DNA from 2 places in the Rhizobium sp. NPDC092011 genome. Region 1 is predicted to be linked to the other one. Evidence: riboswitches for the same ligand, from Rfam matches in the RefSeq annotation. Region 1 holds a riboswitch; the other holds the start of a gene.
The links. Region 1 has a riboswitch for S-adenosylmethionine ahead of metA (homoserine O-succinyltransferase). Riboswitches for the same ligand answer to the same signal wherever they lie in the genome.
Positions count from the first base shown of each region.

Region 1 (4,081 bases):
CTTCCACACGCCTTCGTAGAGGCAGTTGTGGAAATAGAAATATTCCATGTGGCGAAACTCTGATCGCGCGGCGGAAAACAGCTCCTCGACCACGCGGATATGATCGTCCATCGAGCCGCCGACATCGAAAAACATCAATAGCTTGACGGCATTGCGCCGTTCCGGCCGCGTCTGGACGTCGAGATAGCCATGCTCGGCGGTGGAGCGGATGGTGCCGGAAAGATCGAGCTCCTCGGCGGCGCCCTCGCGCACCCATCGGCGAAGTCGTTTCAGTGCCACCTTGATATTGCGGGTGCCAAGCTCGACGCCGTCGTCGAGATTCTTGAAGTCGCGGCGATCCCACACCTTGACCGCGCGGCGATGGCGTGAGGTTTCCTGGCCGATGCGCACACCTTCCGGATTGTAGCCATAGGCGCCGAAGGGCGAGGTTCCAGCCGTGCCGATCCATTTCGAGCCGCCTTGATGCCGGCCCTTTTGCTCGGCCAGCCGCTCGCGCAGCGTCTCCATCAGCTTGTCGAAGCCGCCAAGCGCCTCGATCTCTCTTTTTTCCTCTTCGGTCAGATGCCGTTCCGCGAGCTTGCGCAGCCATTCCTCAGGAATGGCTGACGCTTCGACCACCTCCCCCTCGGCATTGCCGCCGATCGCTTCCACGCCGCGGAAATAATCGGCGAAGACCTGGTCGAAGCGGTCGATAAAGCGCTCGTCCTTGATGAGCGTCGTGCGCGCCAGATAGTAGAAGGCCTCGACGTCATAGTCGGCGATCCCCTCTTCCATTCCCTCAAGCAGCGACAGGAATTCCCGGAGTGTGACCGGAACCTTCGCTTGCCTCAACTTCAGGAAGAAGGGAATGAACAAGCCTCAGGTCCTTTCCAGGCCGATCTCCTCCAGATCATACGGCGTGGTCTGGTAGATCTCGTTGATCCAGTTGCCGAAGAATAGATGGGCGTGGCTGCGCCACCGGTTCTGCGGCGGAATTTCCGGGTCATTATGTGGGAAATAGTTGTGCGGCATCTTGATCGGCACGCCCGCATTCACATCGCGGAAATACTCATCCGCCAGCGAGGTGGAATCATACTCGACGTGATTGAACATGTAGAGCCGGTTGCAGGCCTGCTCGTGCACGAGGCAGACGCCCATTTCGCTCGATTCCATCAGAATCTGCAGGCTCGGCACCTTCTCGATGTCATCGCGGCGCACTTCCGTCCAGCGAGAGACGGGAATGGCGAAGTCGTCGGAGAAGCCGTTGAGGTAGACGGAGGATGGCGCGAGATTCTGGTGGCGATAGACGCCGAAGGCCTTTTCCTTCAGCGTATGCTTCGGCACGCCATGGAAATGATAGGCGGCGGCCATGGCTCCCCAGCAGACGTTCATCGTCGAATGGACATTGGTCGTCGTCCAGTCGAAGATCTGCCGCATCTCGTCCCAGTAGGTAACCTCTTCGTATTCGAGCAGCTCGATCGGTGCGCCGGTTATGATGAAGCCGTCGAACTTGCGGTGCTTCACCTCTTCCCAGGTTTCATAGAAGGAGAGCAGGTGCTCCTCGGAGGTGTTCTTCGCCTTGTGAGCACCGATGCGCACCAGGGAGAACTCGACCTGCAGCGGCGATGCGCCGACCAGGCGCGCCATCTGGATCTCGGTCTTGATCTTGTTCGGCATGAGGTTGAGGAGCCCGATCTGAAGCGGGCGGATGTCCTGACGGAACGCCACCGTTTCGGTCATCACCCGCACGCCCTCGCTCTGGAGGGTTTCGAATGCGGGCAGCGTATCGGGAATCTTGATGGGCATTGTTTCCACTCAACCAAATACAAAAAAACCGGCCGCGATGAATCGCTACCGGTCCGCACGCGGCCCTTTAGCGACTTATTTAACGTGGCTGCAAGCCGGCCGGCCAAATCACCACAGAGCAAAATCCATAAACCCGCTGTCGCGGCGGGTCAATGGGCTAACGGATAGCCGAGAGGCCGCCTCGCCCTTCGAGGCCTCGGCGTTTGCGCTCGCGCTTCAACGCCAAGGCACCTCAGGGTGAGGCGGAGAGAGTTTCCGACATTGCGCGAAAGATCAGACCTCATGGTGAGGAGGTCCGCAGGGCCGTCTCGAACCACGAGGACGGGTGGTTGGCTTCCTTCACTTTCCCTGTCCCCGCGCCATGAACGCCAGCCGTTCGAAGAGATGCACGTCCTGTTCGTTTTTCAGCAATGCGCCATGCAGCTTCGGCAGCGCGTTCTTCGCATCGGCGCGCAGCGTGGCGGGGTCGACGTCGTCAGCCACGAGCAGGCGGATCCAATCAAGGGCCTCTGAGGTCGAGGGCTTCTTCTTCAGGCCCTGTACGTCGCGGATTTCGAAAAATTGCGTCAGGGCGGCGTGTACCAGGGCCTGCTTGATGCCGGGGTAATGCACCTCGACGATGCGGGCCAGCGTCTCCATGTCGGGGAAGCGGATATAGTGGAAGAAACAGCGGCGCAGGAAGGCGTCCGGCAGTTCCTTCTCGTTGTTCGATGTGATGATGACGATCGGGCGGATGGCGGCACGGATGGTTTCGCCGGTCTCGTAGACATGGAATTCCATGCGGTCGAGTTCCTGCAGCAGGTCGTTTGGGAACTCGATATCAGCCTTGTCGATCTCGTCGATCAGCAGCACGCATTTCTGGGATGAGGTGAAGGCCTGCCAGAGCTTGCCCCGCCTGATATAATTGCCGACGTCGTGAACTCTGATATCGCCAAGCTGGCTGTCGCGCAGACGCGATACGGCGTCGTACTCGTAGAGGCCCTGCTGCGCCTTGGTGGTCGATTTGACGTTCCACTCGATGATCTCGAGCCCGAGCGCCGCCGCCACCTGGCGGGCCAGTTCGGTCTTGCCCGTGCCCGGTTCACCCTTTACCAGCAGGGGGCGTTCCAGCCGGATAGCGGCGTTGACGGCGACCATCAGGTCCTTGTCGGCGATATAGTCGGCAGTTCCTTGAAATTGCATCGGAAGGCTTTCTCAATCTTTCGAGTGCAAGCTAATTGCTGACCTAATTCGGTTCAAGACGCGAAACCGTGTATATAGGAACGTGATCGCACCGATCTGTTGCAAGGATGGACATGAGGGCGGGTCATGATTAATTGACGGGACGTGCGTCGCAGGGAAGTGCTGATGGCAGTTGAAGCGCAAGCCAAGCCGAATATCCAGGGGAACGAGCAGGTCGGATACGATTTCAGCCTTTTCTTTCGGCTGAAAATGATGTTCTCGGCCTTCTGGAATTCGCCGGTTCGCATCAAGATTATTTCGCTGACGGCAGCGCTCCTGGTGATCATCCTGCTCACCGCCTACGTCCAGGTGCTGCTGAACAGCTGGAATGCGCCTTTTTACGATTCACTGGCACGGCGCGATATCTCAGCCTTCTTCCATCAACTCGGCGTTTTCGGCATCATCGCCGGCTCGCTGCTGGTGCTCAACGTCATCCAGGCGTGGCTGAACCAGATGACGGCGCTCTACATGCGCGAGGGGCTGGCGAGAGATCTGGTGAACCAGTGGCTGCAGGCCAAGCGGGCGCTTCGCCTCGCGTCCTCCGGCCTGATCGGCGTCAATCCCGACCAGCGTTTGCACGAGGATGCCCGCAACCTCGCCGAAAGCACCACCGGCCTTGCCATCGGTCTCGTCCAGGCGACGATCCTGCTCTTGAGCTTCATCGGCGTGCTCTGGGAGCTGTCGAGCGGCATGGTCTTCCATTTCAAGGGAGCGAACTTCTCCATCCCGGGCTACATGGTCTGGGCGGCAATCCTCTACGCCGGTTCCGCATCCTTTCTCAGCCAGTTCGTCGGCCGTCGTCTGGTGCGATTGAATGCCGATCGCTATTCGAAGGAAGCCGAGCTGCGTTTCGCGCTCATGCATGCCAACGAGCATATGCCGGCGATCACCATTGCCGGCGGTGAGGAGAATGAGCGCAAGCGGATCAACCTCGATATATCGGCCGTGCTTGGCGTCATCCGTCAGCTTGCCATCGCCAACACCAACCTCACCTGGGTTTCCGCCGGCTATGGCTGGCTGGTGCTGATCATCCCGATCCTGGTGGCGGCGCCCGCCTATTTCTCCGGCGGGTTGA
Region 1 covers NZ_JBIVSO010000004.1:374,963-379,043, reverse strand. Annotated here, with positions in the region: gene ACIQJ2_RS20085 (VWA domain-containing protein) at 1-855, opposite strand, end outside; gene metA (homoserine O-succinyltransferase) at 859-1,785, opposite strand; SAM riboswitch at 1,833-1,910, opposite strand; gene ACIQJ2_RS20075 (AAA family ATPase) at 2,125-2,967, opposite strand; gene ACIQJ2_RS20070 (ABC transporter ATP-binding protein/permease) at 3,133-4,081, shown strand, end outside.

Region 2 (4,081 bases), on a different contig from region 1:
CATGCCTGCTACCTTGCCGCTGCCCTGAACCGTCGCGCGCTTCTCCAAGCCTCATCGTCGCTTCAGCATTTCCAAGTCTGCGGTATATTATCCGCTTTCCGTCTTTCCCGCAAAGTGCAGGATAACTAGCGATATCCTATAACCGATCCATTCCGTCAAGGAACGGCGTGATGAAATATCGCGCATGGAGGTCAGTCTTTTCAGATTTCAGCTATTACGACTGAAGAAACGGGGCCGTGACTTGCTCTAAAAGTATCTCTTTTGGTTTGTCATTTGGTCTTGTCTGCCTTAATGCGCAGCGGCCGGTATCATGGCCGACATATACGCTTGTCAAAATTGCTGGCACACTCCGGCTTTATCTCCAGCTCGTTCGATCTGCCGTCGAAACCTTCAAACTGGCCGGCGCCGAACTTCCACTCAAGTTTCTTTCGAAAGCGCTTGCCTGAGATTTTCCGATGATCGGATTCGGGTTATCATCTGCTTCTGGCACGGCCCGCGCCTCCCCCCTCCACTCGGGAAAGCATTCTTCATGCGGGGTTTTCGATCTCCAAACCGACTGTTTGAGCGCTGGCATAAGGAGGGGTTGCGATGATTGCTCGCAATAGGAGGTTTAGATGAGGCTTTCTGCCCCTGTATATCACTTGAAGCGTAAGGCGAGGCTTCTGTCCCGCCAGCAGAACATACCCTTGCATGCGGCGCTGGATCGCATCGCCGCGGCCGAAGGATTTGAAGGCTGGAGTTTGCTTTCAGCCAGAACAAGCACCGGCGTCCCTGTCAGCGAGTTGTATTCGCGACTGAATCCGGGCGATCTGGTTCTGGTCGGCGCCAGGCCCGGTCACGGCAAGACCTTGATGAGTTTGAGGCTTGCCGTTGAAGCCATGAAATCAGGCAATCGCGGCGCGTTCTTCACCCTGGAAGACACGGAGCAGGCCGTTCTCAATCGCTTCCGGATGATCGACGCCGATCACGCGGAATTTGCTGAATTGTTCGAATTCGACAGTTCGGATGCCATCAGCGCCGACTATATCGTCACAAGGCTGGCCGCGGCGCCGCGTGGCACGCTGGCAGTGGTCGATTATCTCCAGCTTTTGGATCAGAAGCGGGAAAATCCCGACGTGATGACCCAGGTACAGGCGTTGAAGGCATTTGCGCGGGAAAGAAGCGTGATCATTGTCTTCATCTCGCAGATCGATCGCTCATACGATCCTGAACGGAAGCCTGTCCCCGATCTGGAGGATGTCCGCTTGCCGAACCCCTTGGATCTCAGGTTGTTCGACAAGATGTTCTTCCTGCACGACGGCGAGGTCCAGTTCCGGGCTGCAAGCTGACGGAGAGCCGTATCCTGAGGCATTGCCTCACAAGCTGGATCGGGCCGCCCGGAGAGAATTCGGGCGGCCCGATTGAAATCAGGCGGAAACCTGCGCGAGCGCGCGGGCGAAATCCTCGACCAGATCCTCGCTGTCCTCGATGCCGGCGGAGAAGCGCACGGTGCCCGGCGAAATGCCGAGCTCTGCGCGTGCCTCGTCGGTGAGGTTCTTGTGCGTCGTCGTAGCCGGATGGGTGATCAGGCTCTTGCTGTCGCCGAGATTGTTGGAGATTTTGACGATCTCCAGGGCGTTCTGCAGCTTGAAGGCCGCTTCCTTGCCGCCTTTGAGTTCAAAGGCGATCAGGGTCGAGCCGCCGCTCATCTGCTTGGCGATGATATCGGCCTGCGGATGGTCCTTGCGGCCCGGATAGATCACGCGGGCGACCTTGTTGGTCTGCTCGGCGAGGAAATCGGCCACCTTGGCGGCATTCGTCGTTTGTTGCGCTACGCGCAGCGGCAGCGTCTCGATGCCCTTCAGCAGCGTCCAAGCGGTAAAGGGCGACATGGCCGGGCCGGTATGGCGGAAATAGTCCTGCAGGTGCTCGTCGATCCACTGCTTGTCGGAGAGGATGATACCGCCGAGCGAGCGGCCCTGACCGTCGATATGCTTGGTGGCGGAATAGACGACGATATGAGCGCCGAGCTCGAGCGGCTTCTGGAAGAGAGGCGTCGCGAAAACGTTGTCGACCACGACCTTTGCGCCGATCTGGTTGGCGAGCTTGGCGACGGCTGCGATATCGACCACTTCCAGCGTCGGGTTCGTCGGGCTTTCCAGGAAGAACAGCTTGGTGTTCGGGCGGATGGCCTTTTCCCAGTTCTTGGTGAAGCGTCCGTCGACGAGGGTGCATTCGATGCCGTATTTCGGAGCGAGCGTTTCCACGACCCAACGGCAGGAGCCGAAGAGCGCCCGGGCAGCGACGATGTGGTCGCCAGCCTGCAGCTGGCAGAGGATGGCGGCGGAGACGGCGGCCATGCCGGACGCGGTGGCGCGAGCATCTTCAGCGCCTTCCAGCGCGCACATGCGCTTTTCGAACATGTCGTTGGTCGGGCTGCCGTAACGGGCATAGATGAAACCTTCGGTCTCGCCCTTGAAGCGGGCTTCCGCCGCTTCAGAGGTATCGTAGACGAAGCCCTGGGTCAGATAGATCGCTTCAGAGGTCTCGCCGAATTGCGAACGAAGCGTTCCGTTGTGTACGAGTTGGGTTGCGGGGCGCCAAGTCTTGCTCATGCCATCACCACTTTCAAACAAAAAAACCGGTCGCGAAAGCAGACCGGTTCAACCCCGGTCTTTTTAGCCATTTGTTTAACGTGGCTGCAAGCCGACCGGCCAAATCACCACGGGATAAGTTGCAATACTGCCGTTGACCGCTTGCGTCAATTCCCTGAGTTTGGTTTTGTCTGCGACAAATTATGAGAGAAGCATGATGGCTCGCAATACTGGAATTTTGGCCGATCGCGCTATCGCAGCGCTGTTTGAAACAGGGCGGCTGACGAGCGAGAGAGAACTGGACGTCGATCAGATCCAGCCGGCAAGCCTCGACTTGCGGCTGGGTTCGCATGCCTTTCGCGTTCGCGCCAGCTTCATGCCAGGGCCTTCGCATCTCGTCGCCGACAAGCTCGACCGGCTGAAGCTGCATGTGGTCGATCTCTCGGAAGGCGCGGTGCTGGAAACCGGCTGTGTCTACATCGTGCCGCTGATGGAGCGGCTGGACCTGCCTGAAGACATGTCGGCCTCGGCCAATCCGAAGAGCTCGACGGGCCGCCTCGATATCTTCACCCGCGTCATCACCGACCGGGCGCAGGAGTTCGATAAGATCCCGGCCGGCTACTCCGGTCCGCTCTATCTGGAAATCAGCCCGCGCACCTTCCCGATCGTCGTGCGCCGCGGCTCGCGCCTTTCGCAGATCCGCTTCCGCGTCGGCCAGGCCTTGCTGACCGAGCCGGAACTGCTGTCACTGCACGAAGCCGAAACGTTGGTCGCCAGCAAGAAGCCCAATATCACCGGTGGCGGCATCGCGCTGTCGATCGATCTTGCCGGCGACAAGGAAGGACTGATCGGTTATCGCGGCAAGCACCACACGGCTGTCGTCGATGTCGACAAGAAGGCCCAGCACCATATCTTCGATTTCTGGGAGCCGCTTTACAGCCGCGGCCGCACCGAAATCATCCTTGATCCCGACGAATTCTACATCCTCGTTTCGCGAGAAGCGGTGCACGTACCGCCGCATTATGCCGCCGAAATGACGCCGTTTGATCCGCTGGTTGGCGAGTTCCGCGTCCACTATGCCGGCTTCTTCGATCCAGGCTTCGGCCATGCGCCGGCCGGCGGTCGCGGCAGTCGCGCGGTACTCGAAGTGCGCAGTCACGAAGTGCCCTTCATCCTCGAGGATGGCCAGATTGTCGGGCGCCTGATCTATGAACACATGCTGGAACAGCCAAGCAGCCTCTACGGCTCCGGCCTTGGCTCGAACTATCAGGCGCAGGGCCTGAAGCTTTCGAAGCACTTCCGGCTTTGAACATCCACTGACCGGCCTTGACAGAGGCCGGCAACTGTTGGACATCTCAGGATGTCAGGCGGGTGTAGCTCAATGGTAGAGCAGCAGCTTCCCAAGCTGAATACGAGGGTTCGATTCCCTTCACCCGCTCCAACTCTCCTCGAAAATTCTGCATTGCCCAAGCCGTTTTGATCCCTTGTTGCGAATGCAATCATTGGTA
Region 2 covers NZ_JBIVSO010000006.1:199,319-203,399, forward strand. Annotated here, with positions in the region: gene apaG (Co2+/Mg2+ efflux protein ApaG) at 1-3, opposite strand, end outside; gene ACIQJ2_RS23780 (DNA helicase) at 615-1,328, shown strand; gene ACIQJ2_RS23785 (O-succinylhomoserine sulfhydrylase) at 1,407-2,594, opposite strand; SAM riboswitch at 2,637-2,715, opposite strand; gene ACIQJ2_RS23790 (2'-deoxycytidine 5'-triphosphate deaminase) at 2,788-3,882, shown strand; tRNA gene ACIQJ2_RS23795 (tRNA-Gly) at 3,941-4,014, shown strand.
Region 2: it holds a riboswitch for S-adenosylmethionine, as region 1 does, so the genes downstream of both, ACIQJ2_RS23785 (O-succinylhomoserine sulfhydrylase) here and metA (homoserine O-succinyltransferase) in region 1, are expected to answer to the same signal.